3 regions of the Pseudomonas sp. MHK4 genome follow, and region 1 is predicted to be linked to each of the others. Evidence: riboswitches for the same ligand, from Rfam matches in the RefSeq annotation. Region 1 holds a riboswitch; each other region holds the start of a gene.
The links. A riboswitch is a leader RNA that binds a small molecule or an ion and turns the genes downstream of it on or off. The one in region 1 is predicted to bind cobalamin.

Region 2: another riboswitch for cobalamin. It lies ahead of ACYP2Q_RS16925 (CbtB domain-containing protein); the one in region 1 lies ahead of ACYP2Q_RS00575 (ABC transporter substrate-binding protein).
Region 3: another riboswitch for cobalamin. It lies ahead of cobO (cob(I)yrinic acid a,c-diamide adenosyltransferase); the one in region 1 lies ahead of ACYP2Q_RS00575 (ABC transporter substrate-binding protein).

What each region holds. Positions count from the first base shown of each region.
Region 1 covers NZ_BAAIAK010000001.1:114,693-121,920, forward strand. The annotation lists gene ACYP2Q_RS00565 (ABC transporter ATP-binding protein) at 1-656, opposite strand, end outside; gene ACYP2Q_RS00570 (FecCD family ABC transporter permease) at 653-1,669, opposite strand; gene ACYP2Q_RS00575 (ABC transporter substrate-binding protein) at 1,666-2,679, opposite strand; cobalamin riboswitch at 2,818-3,012, opposite strand; gene ACYP2Q_RS00580 (DUF1624 domain-containing protein) at 3,046-4,218, opposite strand; gene ACYP2Q_RS00585 (hypothetical protein) at 4,258-4,443, opposite strand; gene ACYP2Q_RS00590 (outer membrane beta-barrel protein) at 4,638-5,138, opposite strand; gene ACYP2Q_RS00595 (AraC family transcriptional regulator) at 5,418-6,392, opposite strand; gene ACYP2Q_RS00600 (hypothetical protein) at 6,389-6,760, opposite strand.
Region 2 covers NZ_BAAIAK010000006.1:99,215-106,442, forward strand. The annotation lists gene cobN (cobaltochelatase subunit CobN) at 1-1,211, opposite strand, end outside; gene cobW (cobalamin biosynthesis protein CobW) at 1,215-2,282, opposite strand; cobalamin riboswitch at 2,382-2,593, opposite strand; cobalamin riboswitch at 2,689-2,914, shown strand; gene ACYP2Q_RS16925 (CbtB domain-containing protein) at 3,036-3,227, shown strand; gene ACYP2Q_RS16930 (CbtA family protein) at 3,239-3,943, shown strand; gene ACYP2Q_RS16935 (cobalamin biosynthesis protein) at 3,940-4,353, shown strand; gene cobM (precorrin-4 C(11)-methyltransferase) at 4,436-5,182, shown strand; gene nfuA (Fe-S biogenesis protein NfuA) at 5,325-5,909, opposite strand; gene ACYP2Q_RS16950 (acyltransferase family protein) at 5,967-7,001, opposite strand; gene ACYP2Q_RS16955 (fatty acid cis/trans isomerase) at 7,089-7,228, opposite strand, start outside.
Region 3 covers NZ_BAAIAK010000002.1:156,773-164,000, reverse strand. The annotation lists gene ACYP2Q_RS05710 (cobyrinate a,c-diamide synthase) at 1-578, opposite strand, end outside; gene cobO (cob(I)yrinic acid a,c-diamide adenosyltransferase) at 575-1,186, opposite strand; cobalamin riboswitch at 1,270-1,504, opposite strand; gene ACYP2Q_RS05700 (hypothetical protein) at 1,649-2,233, shown strand; gene ACYP2Q_RS05695 (PQQ-dependent sugar dehydrogenase) at 2,301-3,614, shown strand; gene ACYP2Q_RS05690 (O-methyltransferase) at 3,746-4,399, opposite strand; gene ACYP2Q_RS05685 (C40 family peptidase) at 4,418-4,954, opposite strand; gene ACYP2Q_RS05680 (C40 family peptidase) at 5,119-5,766, opposite strand; gene hda (DnaA regulatory inactivator Hda) at 5,994-6,698, opposite strand; gene ACYP2Q_RS05670 (AI-2E family transporter) at 6,896-7,228, opposite strand, start outside.

The sequences.
Region 1 (7,228 bases):
TTTTCCAGCACGGCCAAACGATCGCAGGTGAGCGCCTGATTGAGGTCGTGCAGTGCAATCACGCTGGTCACCGGCAATGCGTGAACCACCTGCAGGATCGCCAGTTGGTGCTGGATATCCAGGTGATTGGTCGGCTCGTCCAGCAACAGGATGCTCGGGCGCTGGGCCAGGGCGCGAGCGATATGCACGCGCTGACGCTCGCCGCCGGAGAGGCTGCGCCAGGTGCGCTTGCGCAGATGAGTCGCATCCACGTCGCGCAAGGCTTGATGGACGATGCCATCGTCCGCCGCCGACCACGGGCTCAGGGCCGACAGCCACGGCGTTCGGCCCAGGGCGACGGCATCGAACACACTGATCGCATCCAGGGTGTCGGCTTGCTGCTCAACCACCGCCAGGGTTTGCGCGATGGTTCGCCGTGACAGTGACTTGAGGCAGTGACCGTTGAGATGGATGGCTCCCCGACTGGGGCTGCGCACGCCGGCCAGCAGTTTGAGCAGCGTGGACTTTCCCGAACCGTTGGGTCCCACAAGGCCCAGGGTCTCGCCAGCATGAATGTCGAGGTGAATGTCGTGCAGCAACTCGGCATCGCGGATCGAGAATCCGAGACCGGAACAACTCAGCACGGGGTCGTGGAGAACAGGCGCAGGCGCATTCATCGGGCGTTCCTGCGAGCGACCAGGATTAGCGCGAACACCGGCGCGCCGACCAACGCAGTGATCACTCCCACCGGAATCACCTGGCCCTTGATCAGCGTGCGCGAGAGCACATCGGCGGCAATCAGGAACACCGCGCCACCCAGCGCGCTGGCCGGCAGCAGGCGCGTATGCCGAGTGCCCAGCAACAGCCTGGCGGCATGGGGGATGACCAGGCCAACGAAACCGATGGAGCCGACGATCGACACCATGACCGCCGTGACCAGGGCGGCACAACCGATCAACAGAAATTGCACGGGACGTACCGCGATGCCAAGTGAGGCCGCGGAGTCCGCGCCAAAGGTGAAGGCATCCAGCGCACGCCGGTGCCACAGGCAAACCACGAGACCCGCGAGGGCAACCGGTACCGCCAGCCACACCGATGGCCAGCGCACGCCACTGAGATTGCCCAGCAACCAGAACATGATGCCGCGAGCCTGCTCCGAACTGGCCGACTTGGTGATCAGAAACGCCGTCAGCGCATTGAACAGTTGCGACCCGGCAATCCCCGCCAGGATGATCTGCGAGGTACTGCCAGGCGAACCGCTGGCACGGCCGAGCAACACAACGACGGCGAAGGCAGTAACGGCCCCGGCAAACGCCCCGGCCGACATCGAAATCGCGCCGGCACCAAAGCCGAGCAACGCCACCAGCACCGCGCCCGTCGAGGCCCCTGCGGAAATGCCCAGCAGGTAGGGATCGGCCAACGGGTTGCGCAACAGCGATTGCAGGATCACCCCGCAGGTCGCCAGTCCCGCGCCACACGCCGCCGCCACCAGCGCGCGGGTCAGGCGGTAGTTCCAGACGATGCCCTGGTCGATGGGATCGAGGGCGTAGCCTGCCGACCACAGTTTGTTGGCCAGCACCTGGAACACCACCGCCGGTTCAATGTGCGTTTCACCGATGGCCACACCGGCGATCACGGCCAGAAGCAATATCACCAGTGCGAGCAGTGTGCGAATCAGCGTCCTGGTCATTGCGGCAGGTCGTAGCCGTGGAGGGCGGTGGCCAGCGCTTCGAGACCATCGAACGTTCTCAGGCTGGCCTGCATGGCCATGGCGTCGAGGATGATGATGCGGTTGTTCTTCACCGCGTCCATGTTGCGGGTCACGGGGTCGCTGTGCAGGAATTGCAGTTTCTTTTGATAGTCGTCAGCGGGGAAGCGCCGGCGATCCATACGCGCGATCACCAGGAAAGTCGGGTTGGCCTTGGCGATGGTTTCCCAGCCGACGGTTGGCCACTCTTCGTCGGACTGCACCACGTTGCGCACGCCCAGGGTGTTGAGCATGAAGTCGGGAATGCCCTTGTGCCCGGCGACATAGGGGTCGATGTCCAGGCTGGCACTGGAAAACCAGACCAGCGCGCTGGTGTGCTTCAGGTCTTTGCCTTGCACCAGGGCCATGGACTTGGCCAGGCTGGCCTGCAGCTGCGCGTTCAGCTGTTGGGCACGCGCCTGGACATCGAAGATCTCGCCCAGCTGGGTGACGCTTTTGTAAATGCTTTCAATCCGAAACGGCTGCAGACGGGTGCCGTCGGCGCCGACCAGGTTGTCCTTGGACTCGCAGTCCGAGGGCATCAGATAGGAGGGAATCTGCAGTTCATGAAACTGTTCGCGGGTACCGACGGCGCCTTGCGGACCGACCATCCACTCAAGCTCGACAGCGACCAGCTCCGGACGCTTGCCGATCACCGACTCGAAACTCGGCTCGTTGTCGGCCAGGCGCTCGATCCTGTCGTTCTGCGGCTTGTACTGAGCGAGCACATCGTTGAACCACAGTGAAGTGCCGACCAGCTTGTCACCCAGACCCAGGGCAAAAAGCATTTCCGTGCCGGCCTGGCCGATGGTCACCGCCCGTGCCGGGGCGTGGGCGAACGTCAGCGTGCTGCCGCAGTTCTCGACCGTCAGCGGGTAATGGGTCGGTGCGGCGCAGGCGACGGACGTAAGGCCCAGGCCAGTGACGAGGGCGACAAAGCGGGGCAGCAGCATGATGCAATCTCCATTTGAACCGTCTACGGCGCAAGGGTCTGGAAACACATCATCGAGCGCTGCCGAAAGGGCAGTGCAGTGCCCGTCACCTGGGTGACGCGCGCACAAGGATGTCCTCCCCGGACACCCCGCCGGTTAGTGATTGTTGCTTGGCCGGCAGGTCTCCTGACTGGTGCGTCATCGCCTGCTCCAGCCTTCCCGGGATTCGATCCCAGTGGCAGTTCAGGAGCAGGCTCAGCACCTACAGTTGCGGGGGCAGTTCCGTTTGATGCGTTGGCAGCATCACGGATTCCCTATTAATCCCATGTGGAAACCGGCGGCGGCATGGTAGTCGATCATGCCGCCTGAGGCGAACCCAACTCCTGATCAGAAGTATTTGAGCCAGCCGATATCACGCCGACGCGCCTTCAATGCAGCGAACCAGCGCACCGGCAGATACAGCGCCGCAGCCAGCAGCACGGCGGTCAGCCACACGGCCCAGATGCCGTCGAACCCGAAGTAATCGCCCTGGTTCAGACCCAACAACGCCACGCTGATCAGGTACAGCCCTTTCAGCACATAAAGATGGAGCAGGTAGAAGAACATCGGAGCCGCGCCAAAGACCGCCAGGGTGCTGATCCACTTCTGTTGCCGGGCCCGCTCGAAGCCCAGCAACAGCAAGAGCCCCATTCCCAGCGTCAGCCCCAGGAACAGCAGGGAAGGCGGGTATTTGGTGATGTTGAAGAAACTCATGAGGGTGAGCGTGGGGCTGGCATGGACCTGCCAATGTGCCTCGCCATAACCGTTGACCAGGCGCAGGACGACGAAACCGAGCAAGGCGCCGACCCCGGCCAGCAACAGATAACGCTGGCGCAAGGTGGCCGAGGCTGGGCGGGCGAACCAGGGGCCGATGCAGTAACCCAGGGCGATGACGCCGATCCACGGCAGCACCGGGTAGGAACTGCGCAGGCGCAGGCTGTCCGAGAATTCGATCCAGCCGCGATCATGCAGAATGGCCCAGGGCAGGTGCAGCGCCGAACCGACCGGGAAGTGCAGGGGGTCGAGCAGGTTGTGCCCGGCAACGATCACCAGGCCCAGGGCACAGAGGACGGGGCGAGGCAGCCAGGCCAGTGCCGCGAGGGCCATCATGCTGATGCCGATCGCCCAGATCACCTGCAGGTAAATCACGGTGGGCGGGAACTGGAAGGTCCAGGCGAAATTCACCAGGGTGAACTCCAGCACCACCAGGAACAGGCCACGCTTGAACAGGAACGTCGACACCGCGTGGGCGCCCTGGTGCTTTTCACCGTACAGAAACGCTGACAGACCCGTGAGCAGAACGAACACCGGCGCGCACAAGTGGGCGAGCGTGCGGCTGAAAAACAACGTGGGTTCCGTGCTGTCGATGAGCATCGGGTCGGAGACCTGGCGGTGCAGGAAGAACGTCTCGCGCACGTGATCCAGCAGCATGAAGATGATCACCAATCCCCGGAGGGCATCGATGGACATCAGGCGTTGGCTAACGTTGGTGATGGGTGGGTTTTGAACAAGGCTTGTCATTGAAGGTCGCAGGCAGGAAGTATTGATATAACATAACATTTAATTCGAGCAAAAAAAAGCACGACACCACCGCCAGTCCGGTGAGGCATCCTGCTGGATCTTCTCCGAATTGCCCGCCGGGTTGGTGGCGTAGGTGCAGATCGAGTCCTGCCAGTTGACCCCGCCGCCAATGGTCAGCTTGTTGAAAGCACCTGGCAGACGGTAGGTGGTGAAGGTGCGCAGCAAGTGGTCGGGTACAGCGTATGTACGAGTGGGTGTCTTCAGTGACGCCGCTGCGTTCGCCCGTCGCAGTCTCCGTGATTGCGATAGGAGCCAAGGTGACAGGGCTTCCCGTCTCTGCGCGAGGATCGATAGGGCAAGCAGGGGAGGATGGAGGCTTGAGGTTGAGCGACCCGCAAGGCCGCTCAATTCAGGAGGGGTTAAAAAAGAATAAAAGCCGACGCCGTTGTTTGATTCAAGTCCATGTTACCGACCTGCAGTACTTCATATTCAGCACGGACTCCGATGTTGCGAAATACATCAACTTCAACACCGGCACCGTAGGTCAGGTCCACTCCCCTATCGTCATCGGCGGCATTGCCGTCAGCATCCCATGCATGGGCACCGACAATGCCGAATACTCGAACCCGATCTCCCAACGGAAAGCCGAGATGGGCACTGGCCTGGACAGACTTGCCGTCGAAATCCAGATGCTTGTCTTCGAACTGGCCGAGATCGACGAAGGCGCCTTCGAAGGCCAGATAGCCGTTGAGTCGATAGCCTGCAAACACCTTGTAACTGGTGTCTTCATCGTTCAAATGGACTTTGTCGGTTTCAATACTGCTGACACCGGCACCAAGATATAAACCTTTATCATCAGCGAGCGCCTGAAAAGACAACAACGAAAGCAGTGAAACGAAGCCAAGGTTTCGAAATAGCATGTGAGGCAGGGTCCTTCTACAGTTGTCGATGGGTGTTGACTGAAAATTTGATTGATCGTGAAGACTGATTGAAGTCATTGATTGATATTTCTCAGTCACCGCAAAGTGTTAATAGGTGTTAACCAGCCAGGCCAGGGCGACGCCCGATAAATAGGCGGCCAGGCAAAAGATGACTTTCTGTTTGAGTGGTAGCGAATTCAATCGATAGCGCATGCTTATCCCCTTGGGTAGATGCAAGCATGCTGACCATTCAGGCGGTTGGATGAAAATTAATGATTGTTATTTTGCGATTGCTGCCAGTGTTGCGGAGTTGCGCCTGGCGGTTTCCGAAGGTGTTTCTCCATAAGCATCCTGATACGCCTTGGAAAACCGACCCAGATGATGAAAATTCCAATACATGGCGGTTTCGGTAACCGTTGGCCAGGTGTTGGCGATCAAGTCCCGGCGGACACGGGCGAGTCTCAGCTTTTTAATGTAAGCGATTGGCGAAATCCCGAATGTTTCGACGAAACCATGGTGCAGGCTGCGAGTGGTCGTTTGCAGGTGCTTGACCAGCGCCTTCATGTTGAGCGACTTTTTTGTATTTTCATGAATGTATTGCATGGCTTCTAATGCGATCTTTCTTCTTCGCGGGGGAGTCGTCGCGGATCGGCCAACAGGTATCAGGGCCCGCAGCAGAGAAATCAGCAAGGCACTTTCAGCTGCTGAAATCTCAGCGCAGCTGAGCGGTTGCAAATGAGGCGGGTGGGCGTCAATGGAGTAGGCGTTGATCGCCTCAATGGCAGATTGCACCAACTTGAAATGTGCAACCTGGAAGCGCTGCGCCTTTCGATCCCGCAGCATATCGACGCAGGAATGATTTCCAAGGCAATGTACGTAATGTTCCAGAGTCGTGGTCAGGGTGAATAGCGTTTCATTCGGCTCGCAGGTGTAGTGCATGGGCTCGCCGCTATACATCACGATGATTTCGTTAGGCCACAAATGATGATTATTGACCGTGGGTCGACCCACCGAAGCCTGTGAAATGGCCAAGGTTACAAAGCCCCGGGGGACAGAACCCATCAGGGTGACGGTTGAATCAAACTCCAGTCGACTGCATTCAAGCCTGGTGCCCTCAAAGAGCTTATGCTGCCTGATATGTGCTTCGTGCTCCAAGGGAGCGAGGCTCAGTTGCCAACGGCCAACTGTTCTATCGGGTTTGTCCGCAGCGGTGGACGTTACATGAAAGACTTCATCAGGGATCATGATGCTCATGGAATGGAACGCTCTTCAGCTAAAGGGACAGTGCCAGGATTTTTCTCGGGCATCGACAGCGCCGCAGTAAAGACGTACGCGTCGCTCTCGGATACTTCCACCAGGCCTTGCAGTTTTTCGGGTGCCAGTTTCGAACCGAAGATGGCGGTTTTTTGGCTCGCCGGGCTGATGGCTGCCGCATCAAAAGCAAAAAAATCCTCAGCACGATAGGCTGTGACAATCCTGTAATCGGACTTTTCATCGTTCAGCTTGTTCTTGTTGCTTTCAATGCGCGTCAGGTCGGCGCCATAGAGTTCCTTGTCATCAGCCAGGGCCTTGAGAGACAGCAATACACCAAAGGATACGGTAGCGAGGTTTTTTAGCAGCATTGACGTGCATTCCTTGTTGATGATGTTAGGCAGTGCCTGCGGATAGTCCTGCTCCCACGATGCTGGTTGAAGTCAAAAACTCATATTTTGCTTAAACTGGAGTCAGCGACAGGTCGTGACTCTGATTGTTGATTTTGTGGCGGGGCAGGCAAGTCGCTACCAAAAGCATCTTCATTATCATCATGGGCTTCCTTTTCAGAATAGATTTTCAAGTGCTTGAGCTTGATTGTTTCGTTTGGGCTCAATTCCAATTCGTAGAGTTCGATTTGCGTACGGCCGATCGAATACTCATTGTGCGCTGCTGAAGGAAACGATATTGCAGCCAGCGCTAGAATTGCCAGGATCCTGGTTATCATTGATTTGACGGCTCGGGGGAAATGTTCAACTGGCGTGTGGAGTCGGCATTTGCGCTGATGTCAGCAGGAACGACTCCCAGCGCTACAAAGGCGGGATGTTGCGGGGGGAGGG
Region 2 (7,228 bases), on a different contig from region 1:
GCAGCCGGGGTATCGAGCCCGACGCCGTTGCCGATGCGACCATCGCGGGTCGGGTAATTGGCCAGGATCAGCGCAATGCGTTTTTGCCCGTTGGGCACCCGCGCCAGCTCGATCCAGCGCCGTGCCAGTTGCGCGACAAAGTCCATGCGTTCCGGCTGCGCGCGATAGCAGACCACGTCGGACTGACTGCGCTCGCTGCGCCAGGCCAGGTCCTTGAAGCTGATCGGCCGGCTGATGATGCGCCCGTCCAGTTCCGGCAACGCAATGTGCATCGCCAGGTCCCGCGGGCCGAGACCCTGTTCACTGGCGCGCCAGCCCGGTTCGTTGTCCTGGGCGCAAATGGCCTGGATCACCGGGATATTACGGCGAAACGGTCGCAAATGTGGTGCTTCAGGGCTGGATTGGGCGAAACCGGTGGTATTGAGAATCACCCCTGCCTCGACTTCATCCAGCCAGTCCTCGACCACGCAAAGGCAGCCGGGCTCTTTCAAGCTGGCCAGCGCAATCGGCAACGGGTTAAGCCCCGCCGCCTGCAAACGCTGGCAGAAAACATCGATGAAAGCGGTGTTCGCCGCCTGCAAGTGCGAGCGGTAAAACAGCACCGCCGCCACCGGTTGACCGGTCTGCCAGTCGGCTTGCCAGTCACTCAGTTGCGCGGGGCTTTTTCGCGGGTGGTAAATCGCCGTGCGCGGCAGGGTTTGCGGCTCGGCCCAGGCGTACTCGCGATCCAGCCAGCGATTGGCCAGGCAGCGGAAAAAGTCGAGGGCATTGCCCATGCCACCCTGGCGCAGGAATTGCCAAAGGCGGTCGCGATCCTCAGGGCCCACGGTGCTGAGGTCGCTGAGCTCCGGGTCCGGGCGATCATCGCCAGGCACCAGGATCAGCTGCACGCCGCGCTGCGACAGCTCCACCAACCGCTCGACGCCATAACGCCAATAGGCAATGCCGCCGTGCAGCGAAATAAGGATGACTTTGGCGTGGCGCAGTACTTCGTCGACATACAGATCGACCGACGCATGGTTCTGCACCTGCATCGGGTTGGCCAGGCGCACGCTCGGGTAATCGTCGGGCAACTGCTGCGCCGCTTCGGCAAGCAGTGCCAGGCTGGAGTCGCCGCTGCACAGGATCACCAGCTCGGCGGGGGTTTGTCCAAGGTCGGCAATGTTGTCGTCCGACACGAATCCGCCGGGCTGGGTCCTGAGCAGGTGCATGGGTTACACGCTGAGCGCGGCGCGCAATTGCGCTTCGAGCGTTGTTGCATCCAATGCCTGGCCGATCAACACCAGGCGCGTGGTGCGTAGTTCTTCAGCGCCCCACTGGCGGTCGAAATGTTTGTCGAAACGAGTGCCCACGCCCTGAATCAGCAGGCGCATCGGTTTGTTCGGGATCGCCGCGAAACCCTTGACGCGCAGGATGCTGTGCTCGACCACCAGTTGGGTCAGCGCATCCATCAGCAGGCTTTCGTCGGCTTGCGGCAGTTCGATGGAGATCGAATCGAAGGCGTCGTGATCGTGGTCATCATGATCCTCATCGTCGTGGTGGTGATCGTGATGGCTGTGACGGCTGTCGATGTGTTCTTCGGAACCGGCGCCGAGGCCGATCAGCACGTCCAGCGGCAGGCGACCGCTGCTGGCTTCGATGACTTTCACCGCAGGCGGCAATTCTTCGGCGACTTCCAGGCGCACACGGGCCAGGTCTTCCGGGCTGATCAGGTCGGCCTTGTTGAGGATCACCAGGTCGGCGCTGGACAACTGGTCGGCGAACAGCTCGTGCAGCGGCGATTCGTGGTCCAGGTTCGGGTCGAGTTTACGCTGGGCGTCGACCTGGTCCGGGAACGCGGCGAAAGTACCCGCCGCCACAGCCGGGCTGTCGACCACGGTGATCACCGCATCAACGGTGCAGGCACTGCGGATTTCCGGCCACTGGAAGGCTTGCACCAGCGGTTTGGGCAGGGCCAGGCCGGAGGTTTCGATCAGGATGTGGTCGAGATCGCCGCGACGGGCCACCAGTTCGCGCATCACCGGGAAGAACTCTTCCTGCACGGTGCAGCACAGGCAGCCGTTGGCCAGTTCATAGACGCGGCCATTGGCTTCATCGATGGTGCAACCGATGGAGCACTGCTTGAGAATTTCGCCGTCGATGCCCAGTTCGCCGAACTCGTTGACGATCACCGCGATGCGGCGGCCCTGGGCGTTGTCGAGCATGTGCCGTAGCAAGGTGGTCTTGCCCGAGCCGAGGAAGCCGGTGACGATGGTGACGGGGAGTTTGGCCAGTGTTTTCATCGGATGCCCTTTGGCAAGGTGGCGGGCATACGGGACGAGAACCGGCCACGCACAAGCGCGCCAGAAGCGTTCGCCACCGGATCACCCCGCCCGGTTGTAGTGAGAATCTGTATCGAGGCAGGTCTCCTGGCTGACGGTGTGCTGGCCTTGGAGCCTGGCATTCGCTGCGCCTTCCCGCGGGCTCGGACTTGAGCGTGCAGTGGCGTGGCAGCGAACATCACCGTTCACAGTTGCGGGGGCAGCCGCGGCATTGACCGCGTTCCCTTCTTAGCTTCGACAAGCGCCGAAGAACCTCGAAAGCGCAAGGCTACGCATGGTAATGGGGCGGGTCAATGTTCACATGAGATTGACTCGGTTCCAAGTTGAGAACGCTTGCCAATTGACGCGAATCCCTCACCCATGCTCTCCTACGCACCTTGTTACGGGTGCCCTTCACAGGGTGAAACGGGAAACCGGTGAATCATGTGCTTTACTCTAAAGCCATGTCAGTCCGGTGCTGCCCCCGCAACGGTAAGCGAGCGAAGCGTCAGATCCACTGTGCCAATGCGGCATGGGAAGGTGACGCTTGCAGGTCAAGGCTAACGCCTGCGCCCCTCGTGAGCCCGGAGACCGGCCCGCAACACAAAGTGACCAACACGATCACTGAATCAACAAACCCGCGGTGGGCGGGCGCTGTTCGGACTTCTGCGCGCTCGCTCGTGCGGGGTCCTGCCTGCGCTCTTATTCCCCGCTGACAGAACAGAGGGAAGCGCCATGTCGATCATCAGTAGCACCGGCCACAGCACCACCAGCAGCACCACTACCCTGTCCCAACGCCTGACCGCCGCTATTTGCGCGTCGATCCTCGGCGCGTGCCTTGTTTATTTCGCCGGTTTCTCGCACATCGAAGCCGTGCACAACGCCGCTCACGATACCCGCCACAGCTCCGCATTCCCGTGCCATTGAGACCTGCCGACATGATCAAGCGTATTGCGCAAACCGCAGGTTTCACCGGGCTGCTGGCCGCCCTGCTGCTGACGCTGCTGCAGAGCTTCTGGGTTTCGCCGCTGATCCTGCAGGCCGAAACCTACGAAAAATCCGAACCTGCCGCCGTTGCAGTCCACGAACACGCCGCGGGCGTCGCTGCCCACACTCACGACGCCGAAGCCTGGGAGCCGGAAGACGGCTGGCAGCGCGTGCTGTCGACCACGGGCGGCAACCTGGTGGTGGCAGTCGGTTTCGCCCTGATGCTCGCCGGCCTCTATACCTTGCGCGCGCCGACCAAAACCTCCCAGGGCCTGCTCTGGGGCCTGGCCGGTTACGCCACCTTCGTCCTGGCGCCGACCCTTGGCTTGCCGCCTGAGCTGCCGGGCACCGCGGCGGCGGATCTGGCGCAACGGCAGATCTGGTGGATCGCAACCGCAGCGTCCACCGCAGTCGGTATCGCCCTGATCGTATTCAGCCGTCACTGGCTGATGAAGGTCCTCGGCGTGGCGATCCTCGCCGTCCCCCATGTAATTGGCGCACCGCAACCGCAAGTGCATTCGATGCTCGCGCCAGAAGCCCTGGAAGCCCAGTTCAAGATCGCTTCGCAGCTGACCAACGTGGCGTTCTGGCTGGCCCTGGGTCTGATCAGCGCCTGGTTGTTCCGCCGCAAGAGCGACGGTCAATACCACGCATGACGGATCTCAGCACAGCGCCGACCCTGGTGGTCGGCCTGGGCTGCCAGCGCGGCTGCCCCGTCAGTACGTTGCGGGCATTGCTCGACCAGGCATTGCAAGCGCACCAAATCGAACTGCATCAGATCAAGGCCTTGGCCAGCATCGACCTGAAGCGCGGCGAACCGGCCCTGATCGAACTGGCCGAACAGCTTGGGCTGCAGATGATGTATTTCAGCAGTGAGCAACTGGCAGGTTATCAACCCCGACTCAGTCACCATTCGGACATCGCCTTTGAACGTACCGGGTGCTATGGCGTGGCGGAAAGTGCCGCACTGGCCCTGGCCGAACAACTGGCCAATGCCCCGGCCAAATTGCTGATCCCGCGACAGAAATATGCCCAGGCCACCCTGGCATTGGCCGGCGCCGCGTAAAATCCCCGATAGTCCACGCATTCGATCATGAGCAATCTTCATCTGAAGCCTGCCTTTCCCCTATTTCCAACAGGAACCGACGATGACCGTCTACTTCATTGGCGCAGGTCCCGGCGACCCCGAACTGATCACCGTCAAGGGCCAGCGGCTGATTCGCAGCTGCCCCGTGATCATCTATGCCGGCTCGCTGGTGCCCGCCGCAGTACTGGAAGGACACTGCGCCGAACAGGTGGTCAACAGCGCCGAACTGCACCTGGAACAGATCATCGAACTGATCAAGGCCGCCCACGCCAATGGCCAGGACGTGGCCCGCGTGCATTCCGGCGACCCGAGCCTGTATGGCGCCATCGGCGAGCAGATTCGCCATCTGCGTGAACTGGATATTGCGTTTGAAATCATTCCCGGCGTGACCGCAACGGCCGCCTGCGCGGCGCTTCTGGGCGCGGAACTGACCTTGCCGGACGTGTCACAAAGCGTGATCCTGACTCGCTACGCCGACAAGACCGCGATGCCCGCCGGAGAAGAACTGGTCAGCCTGGCGCAGCACGGGGCGACCATGGCGATTCATCTGGGGGTCAATCACCTGGCAAAAATCGTCGAGGAGCTGCTGCCACACTACGGCGCCGATTGCCCGATTGCGGTGATTCACCGGGCGACCTGGCCGGATCAGGATTGGGTGGTGGGAACGCTTGAGGATATTGCCGGGAAGGTCGAAGCCAAGAGGTTTCGGCGTACGGCGTTGATTCTGGTGGGTCGGGTATTGGGCAGCGAGCATTTCAGCGAGTCGTCGCTGTATCGTGCGGGGCATGCACATTTGTATCGGCCATAGGGCCTCATCGCTGGCAAGCCAGCTCCTACAGGTGACCACGTTCCAATGTAGGAGCTGGCCTGCCAGCGATGAGGCCATTGAATTTATCCCATAAAAAAACGGCGCTCACGGGGCGCCGTTTTTTCTTTTCGCAGCGAACACCTTAGTAGTAGGCGTTTTCTTTCTGCGTGTGGTCGGTCACGTCACGCACACCCTTGAGCTCGGGAATACGCTCGAGCAAGGTGCGCTCGATGCCTTCCTTCAAGGTCACGTCGGCCTGGCCACAGCCCTGGCAACCGCCACCGAATTGCAGCACGGCAATGCCGTCTTCAACTACGTCGATCAGGCTGACCTGGCCGCCGTGGCTGGCCAACCCCGGGTTGATCTCGGTTTGCAGGTAGTAGTTGATGCGCTCGTTGACCGGGCTGTCGGCGTTGACCATCGGCACTTTGGCGTTGGGCGCCTTGATGGTCAGCTGGCCACCCATGCGGTCGGTGGCGTAGTCGACCACGGCATCGTCCAGGAACGCTTCGCTGAAGTGGTCGATGTAGGCGGTGAAGCTTTTCAGCCCCAACGCCGTGTCTTCGGGTTTTTCTTCGCCCGGCTTGCAGTAGGCAATGCAGGTTTCGGCGTACTGGGTGCCAGGCTGGGTGATGAAGACGCGGATGCCGATGCCCGGGGTGTTCTGCTTGGAGAGCAGATCAGCCAGGTAATCGTGGGCGGCGTCGGTGATGGTAATAGCGGTCATGGAAACTCCTCGCAGGCTTGGACGCAGTTTACGCCAATCATCGCGCCGGACAAAGTCCTAGTATTTTTGTCGGGAAAGAATCGGGGTAGCCTCAACTGGCGATTCACCGTCAATCCAGACTTTAAGCCGCCGATAACTGCTTTTTTCCACCCATTCATAACTTGCCCACGATCCCACTCCGATGGTCACGACACAGATTGCGAACATGACGTAGGAATCGATCCCATAGCGCTGTGCGACAAAACCGCCGGCGGATAACACCAGCACATGCATCAGGTACACCGAGTAGGAACAATCGCCCAGTAACTTGAACAATCTGTTGTTCGCGAAAAACCGCTCGAGCGACATGCAAGCCATGACCAGCACCGCGCTCGGCAAGCCCCAGGCCAGCAACCGTGGCTGCGGGGCTGCGTGATAGATCACCATCAGCGCGCCGACGATGCCCAGCAACGGCAACCAGAGCCCGGGCTTGATCCAGCCACTGCGGTAGATCATGCCAATGGCGATCCCCAACAGAAACTCATAAACAATGCCCGAGCGATAAAACTCGCTGACCCAGCCATATCCCGTCCACGCCTGGCATACCGCAAACAGCAAGGCCGCGACAATCAACAACCGGACCTGCAAGCGAAACAGCAGCGCCCAGGCAAACAGCACGTAAAACAGCATTTCATAGTTGAGCGTCCAGCCAACATTAAGCGTCGGATAAATACCGTAGCCACCAGGGTTCTGCGTAGGAATAAACAACAACGACAGCAGGAAATGCGACCAGTCGACCGTCTGATCCGGCAACACTGGTTTGGCGAACACGACCAAAAGGGCCATCAGCACCGTATACAGCCAATACGCCGGGACAATGCGAAACAGTCGATACAGTAGAAAGCGACCTGGCGGCAGTGATTTGTTCTCGGTGGACAAGAAAATCACCAGCCCGCTGATGACGAAAAAGATGTCGACGCCCACCGCGCCCTTGTCGATGAACATCTGCCCAATCGGCCCGCGAGCATGAAAGTCGAAGAAAATCTGCATGAAATGGTGGCAAACCACTGTCCAGGCCGCGAGCGCGCGAAGCGCCTGTACTGAAATCAACATCGATGGCCCTCCCAATACTTCAACCCACCAACCCCGTGCAGGATCGGTGGAGCCTATTGAGTCCGACACCAGACCATCGTCAATCGATCAAAGATTCTCGTAGCGATTCATGTCCAGCACGCCCTCTTCCACCGGGTCGGTTTCGTGGATATAGCGGCTCAAATCATGAAAATACTGCCAGAACTGCGGGTGACTGCGACGGATGCCCCAGCGTTCGACGATTTTCT
Region 3 (7,228 bases), on a different contig from region 1:
GCCTGCACCAGGCCCAGGTGGCGGCTCGGCAACTCGATCCCGGTTTCCCGGGACAGGGCGCCGTACCAGCGCAGGCCTTCGGTCAGGCTGCCTTCGAGCAGTTGCGCATGGCGCAGGGTGCCCACGCGGTTGGCCAGCACGCCGGCAAACGGCAAGTCCGGCTGATAGCGCGCCAGGCCCAGGGCCAGCGCGCCAAAGGTCTGGGCCATGGCCGTGCCGTCGATCACCCCGAGCACCGGCACGCCGAAATGCCGCGCCAGATCGGCGCTGGACGGCGTTCCGTCGAACAGCCCCATAACGCCTTCGATCAGGATCAGGTCAGCCTCGGCGGCGGCCTCCCACAACAGGCGACGGCTTTCCTGCTCGCCGACCATCCACATGTCCAGTTGATAAACCGGCGCACCACTGGCGCGCTCGAGGATCATCGGGTCGAGAAAATCCGGGCCACACTTGAATACCCGCACCTTGCGGCCCTGGTTGCGATGCAAGCGGGCCAGCGCGGCGGTCACGGTGGTCTTGCCCTGGCCGGAGGCCGGCGCGGCAATCAGTACCGCCGGGCAATGTCGAGGTTGATTCACAGCTCGACGCCTTTTTGCGCCTTGATACCGGCCTGGAAGGCGTGCTTGATCATGCCCATTTCGGTGACGGTGTCAGCCAGTTCGACCATCTCCGGCTTGGCGCCGCGACCGGTGACCACCACATGCTGCATGGGCGGACGCGCCTGCAGATCACTGAGCACCTGATCGAGATCGAGATAGCCGTGCTTGAGGGCGATGTTCAGTTCGTCCAGCACCACCAGGCCGATCGATGGGTCGCGCAGCAGTTGCTGCGACACCGCCCAGGCCGCTTCGGCCGCCGCGATGTCGCGCTGGCGATCCTGGGTCTCCCAGGTGAAGCCCTCGCCCATCACATGAAAACGCACCTGCTCGGGGAAGCGCCGGAAGAACAACTCTTCGCCGGTGCTGTTGCACCCCTTGATGAACTGCACCACACCGCACTGCATGCCGTGCCCCATGGCACGGGCAAGCATGCCGAAGGCCGAGCTGCTCTTGCCTTTGCCGTTGCCGGTCAACACCAGCAGCAGGCCGCATTCGTTCGGGGAATTGGCGATGCGTTCGTCGATCACGGCTTTTTTGCGCAGCATGCGCGCCAGGTGGCGTTCGTCACGATCAGGGGTATCAGACATGGGGGAGCTCTCCGTTGAGGCAGGATTAACGGCGGGCAGGCACAAGAATAGACGGCAAGAAGCCTGGCATCGCCCACCGTGATGCCGCTTGGATGGATCAGGCCGGTCTCCGGGCTCATGAGCGGCGTAATGCCGGACTGCGCGCCTTCCCGCATCAACGATCGACACAGTGGCTTCAGACGCAGTTTTCACTCATTTACCGTTGCGGGGGCAGCGCCGGGATCGCAGGGCTTCATCGACTGAAGCGCTCAACTCACCGGCTTCCCTGTTTCACTCTGTCGACCCAAGTCACAGAGCACCTGAAACAAGCGGCGAAGGTTAGAGGGTTGGGGGTGGAGCGTCAATTGAAGACGCGGTGGCGCAACGAATAACTGCCACCCCTCAATAAAGTGACGTCAATCTTGTGCCACACTCACGGCAGTGATATCAAATAGCCACAACACAATAACAAGGGTGAACCCCATGCAAGGCATGATCATCAGCAATCCGAAACTGGAATTCCTGCGTCCGGTCCTGGAACGCTGGTTCGACTGTATCGACCGCTACAACGCCGTGCGCGGCGACAACGAGACGCCCTACTGGCTCGACGAAAAAGCCAACCTCGGCCTGCTGTCCGCCGCGGCCTGGATGGCCGAGATGATCACCCTGCAACAATCGCCCACCCGTAAACAGACCGAAGAAGGCGAACGCAACGGCCGCGCGGATCTGTTTATCGCCACGCCCGAAGCGCGCGCCTGGCTGCAGACCACGCAACGCTGGCCACGGGTCAACAGCCTGAACCTGACCCAGGCCCTTCTGGACATCACCAGCGACGCGAAAAAAATCAGCTACGCCAGCGACCTGAAAATCGGCTGCCTGTTCGTCGCACCGCACAAGAGCCAGCAAGGTGCTACTCCGGAAGAACTGCAGGACATGGTCGATGACCTGCAAAAGGAGCACAGCTGCGCCGTGGCCTGGTATTTCCCTTATGCCTATCGCAAATTGCGCAACGAAGCCGGTCACTACCACCCCGGTGTTGCCCTGCTGCTCAAGGAAGCTCGCGGCTGAGGTTGAACCATCGGGCCGCCGCGCTTCTCTATGATTTAAGTCACCTCATTCATAGGGAAGGTCAGCAATGCGCACGTCCCAGCTGGTTTTCGTTATCGCGCTGGCGGGAGGGCTCGCCGCCTGTGGCGAATCCGCCCGCCTGCAAGTCACCGACGGCATCGGGCCATCCCCCAAGCTCCCGGAACCCAACAAGACACTGTTTCCGACGATGAACATCGCCCCGGCCATCGGCTGGGCGGACGGCGCCAAACCCGTGGCGGCCAGTGGCACCCAGGTCGGCGCATTTGCCGAGAACCTCGATCACCCGCGCTGGCTGTACGTGCTGCCCAATGGCGACGTGCTGGTCGCCGAAACCAACGCCCCGCCCAAACCCGATGACAACAAAGGCATCAAGGGCTGGATCACCAAGAAAGTCATGGGGCGCGCCGGTGCCTCCGTGCCAAGCCCGAACCGCATCACGCTGCTGCGCGACAGCAACCATGATGGCATCGCCGAAACCCGCACGGTGTTCCTGGAAAACCTCAACTCGCCCTTTGGCATGACCCTGGTCGGTAATGACCTGTACGTGGCCAACACCGACCGACTGTTGCGCTTTCGCTATGTAGAGGGCGACACGGCGATAAAGTCACCACCGATCAAAGTCGTCGACCTGCCAGGTGGGACCCTGAATCACCACTGGACCAAGAACGTCATCGCCAGCAAGGACGGCAGCAAGCTGTACGTGACGGTGGGTTCCAACAGCAACGTCGGTGAAAACGGCCTGGACCAGGAACAAGGACGCGCGGCTATCTGGGAAGTGGACCGTGCCACCGGCAACCACCGGATCTTCGCTTCAGGCCTGCGCAACCCCAACGGCATGGCCTGGGAGCCACAAAGCGGTGCGCTGTGGACGGCCGTCAACGAGCGCGATGAAATCGGCAGCGACCTGGTGCCGGACTACATCACCTCGGTCAAGGATGGCGCCTTCTATGGCTGGCCATTCAGCTATTACGGCCAGCACGTCGATGTTCGCGTCGAACCGCAAAACCCCGGCCTGGTGGCCAAGGCGATTGCCCCGGACTACGCGGTCGGCCCGCACACGGCCTCACTGGGCCTGACGTTTGCCGAAGGCAACACGTTGCCGGCGCAGTTCAAGGAAGGCGCCTTCATCGGCCAGCATGGCTCATGGAACCGCAAGCCGCACAGCGGCTACAAAGTGATATTCGTACCGTTCAGCGCCGGGAAGCCGAGCGGACAACCGGTGGAGGTGCTCAGCGGTTTTTTGAATGACGAGGAAAAGGCCATGGGCCGGCCGGTGGGCGTGGTGATCGATCAGCAAGGGGATTTGCTGGTGGCCGATGATGTGGGGAACAAGGTGTGGCGGGTGTCAGCCGTGCAATGACCTGCACACAAACACCTGTAGGAGCGAGCTTGCTCGCGATGGAGGTCAACGATGACGCGGGGAGCCTGACACCCCGCGGTGCTCTCTGGTTTTTCGCGAGAAAGCTCGCTCCTGCAGGATGCATGCGATCTTTAGCGTTTACGACAGAGCGTCAAGCCATCCCCCAACGGCAACAGCGACAAATCCACCCGCGCGTCATCCTTCAAGGCACGATTAAGCGCCTGGATAGCGCGGGTATCGGCGCTTTCGGGGTTACCCTCAAGCACCCGACCACTCCACAGCGTGTTATCGAATACTGCCAGCCCGCCGGTACGCAACAGCCGTAGCGCATGCTCCAGGTAGGCCGGGTAATTGGCCTTGTCGGCATCGATGAACACCAGGTCGAACTGGCCTGGCTCGTCCAGACTGCCCAGGGTTTCCAGCGCCGGCGCCAATCGCAGATCGATGCGCCCGGACAGACCGGCCTCCTGCCAATAGCGGCGGGCGGTGGCGTTGTAGTCGCCGGGCATGTCACAGCAGATCAGCCCACCGTCATCCGGCAATGCCGCCGCCATGCACAGGGCGCTGTATCCGGTGAAGGTACCGACTTCCAGCACACGCCGTGCGCCGATGAGCTTCACCAGCAAGGCGAGAAACTGCCCCTGTTCCGGAGCCACCTGCCAGCGCGCCATGGGTAGCGCCTGGGTTTCGTCGCGCAAGCGCTTGAGCACTGGCGTTTCGCGCAGGGAAACGTCGAGCAGGTATTGATAGAGCGAATCGTCGAGGTTGAGCGTGCGGGCGGTCATGACAACTCCCTCTGGCGATTACGGATTGCGCGCCAGATGCTCGGGGTGCAGTACACGCTTGGCGCTCAGGTAGGCCCTCTGCCAATAAGCCTTGGACAAGCTGTCGAGCTTGACCGTGCCACCCGTGGCCGGCGCATGGACGAAACGCCCTTCACCGACATAGATCCCGGCATGGCTGACCTGGGAGCCACCATTGGTGGCGAAGAAAATCAGGTCACCGGTTTGCAGGCCTTCCTTGCCGACATTGGCCGCCTGCATGGAAATCATTTCGCGGGTGGTGCGCGGCAGGGAAATTCCGGCAACGTCTCGGTAGACGTAGCCAATCAGGCCACTGCAATCGAATCCGGAGTCCGGTGTATTGCCGCCCCAGCGATAAGGCGTACCGACCAACCCCAACGCGCGAAACAGTACGTCTTCCGCTTCCGGAGAAAAGGCCTGGGCGGGACCGAACACGATGGGTGCGCGCACCACTGGCGCGGGTGGCGGGGTACGGCTGGCGCAAGCGCTGAGCAGCGCTGCGAACAGCATGATTGCGAGGCGGGCCGACATCGTCATAGCAGAGCATCCTGATCAGGGCTGCGGCTTTTTTCTGCGCGAGTGCAGAAAAGAAAACCGCCTGCGGAGTACGCAGGCGGTTTGCCATCATTCATGATCAGAATTTTAGCGCTTATCAGCCAAACTTCAAGTAAGACTTTAAGTTCGCCTCACGAAAAGTACGCTTACTTGCGGGCAGTGACGATTGGAGTCGCTGCAGGCGCCATCGCGAGAGCACGCTTGGCTTCGATGAAGGTCTTGCTCCAGTAGCTGTCGCCCAGGCTATCGATGCGCACACCGCCGCTGCGGCGGCTGCTGGAGTGGATGAACTGGTTGTCGCCCAGGTAGATTCCGGCGTGACTCACACGACCGCGACGACCGTTGGTGGCGAAGAACAACAGGTCGCCTGGCTCGAGCTTGCTGCGCGAAACCAGCGGTGCGTCCACGTTGATCATTTCGCGGGTAGAGCGTGGCAGGTTCATGCCCGCTTCTTCACGGAACAGATAACCGATGAAACCGCTGCAGTCGAAGCCAGCTTCGGAGGTACCGCCGAAACGGTAACGGGTACCGATCAGGGACATGCCGCGTTCGAGGATGCTGTCGGCCAGGACCGGAAGCTGGTACGACTTGCCGTTGGCAAAGCTGGCCAGTTCTTTTTCGGTGGCCGCTTCTTCCTGTTCAAGCGCTTGCTGATAAAGCGCGGAAGACTGGGCGGTAGCGGAATTTTGAACCTGCTGTTGATGTGCTTGCTCGGACACTGGCGTGTGGGCAGCGCAACCGAACAACAGGGTAACGAGTGCGAGGGGCACGAGGGGTGCAAAGCGATTTAGCATGGGCACGACCGTGGCTGATTAATGTCAAGAAGCCGAGACTATGCCCGCTATCATCCTCATTTGCAAATTCAATCGAACTTTTTGTGACTTCTTGGTTTCTCGCTGACATCTAAGCGCTAAAGCCCATTCTAGACACTTACGCAGTCTGCGCTGCGCAGAAAAGCGGATTTTTTGCCGTCCGAAATTTTTGATATATCGCCGCGGGCCTTGGATTTACGGGGCCTTGGCTACCAGCCCAACGTCTCTTTGAGGAACGGGATGGTCAGCTTGCGCTGGGCTTGAAGGGAGGCCTGGTCGAGTTGCTCAAGCAGTTCGAAAAGCGCACTCATGCTGCGGGTACCGCGGGTCAGGATAAAGTGTCCAACTTCGTCGGTCAGGTGCAGGCCGCGACGTGACGCACGCAGTTGCAGGGCGCGCAACTTGTCTTCATCGGAGAGTGGGCGCATCTGGAAGATCAGCGCCAGGGTCAGGCGCGACTTGAGATCCGCCAGCTTTACCGGCAGCTCACGCGGCGAAGTCGATGCGGCGATCAGCAGACGCCGACCACTGTCACGCAGCCGATTGAACAGGTGGAACAACGCCTCTTCCCAGTCAGCCTTGCCTGCCACCGCCTGCAGGTCGTCCAGGCAGACCAGTTCGTATTGCTCGAGGTTGTCGAGAATTTCGATGCCGCGATCCATCAACTCGGCCAGCGGCAGGTACACCGCCGGTTCGCCCATCTGTTCAAAACGCAGGCACGCGGCCTGCAACAGATGCGTGCGCCCTACCCCGTGCTTGCCCCAAAGGTAAATCAGGCTTTCGGTCCAGCCGGCGTCGGCTTCGCACAGACGTTCGACATAGCCGAGTGCAGCGGCATTGGCGCCTGGGTAGTAGTTGATGAAGGTGGCGTCGTCACGCAGACGCACACCTAGGGGCAGCTGAATCGGTTTCATGCTGACTGAACAGTTCCAAAGGAACCGTTAGTGGCCTCTGTGTAAAGTTTGCGAAGTTTATACCCGTGAAGCCGACCGCACAATGCGACAGACCACAAGCAAAATCAAAGGTTTGCGTTAGCGCACCGGTTTTATGACAGATTCTTTGGCGCTGCGGGCAGCCCGCCGGGGTCTACCCGGGCTGCCCGTGACCCCGTCTACAGCTCTGGATCGTCAACACCACTGTACATATCAGAATCCTTATACAAATCATGCACATGGCGCAGCAGCACCATCACGACCGCCGCCACTGGCAACGCCAGTAAAATGCCAGTAAACCCAAAGAGTTCGCCCCCTGCCAGAATCGCGAAGATCACCGCCACCGGGTGCAGGCCGATACGGTCCCCCACCAGCAACGGCGTCAGCACCATGCCCTCCAGAGCCTGACCGACCATGAACACCGCGACGATGCCCATCATGGGATACAACTCGCCACCAAACTGGAACAGGCCGGCAATCAGCGCCGCGCCAATGCCAATGATGAAGCCCAT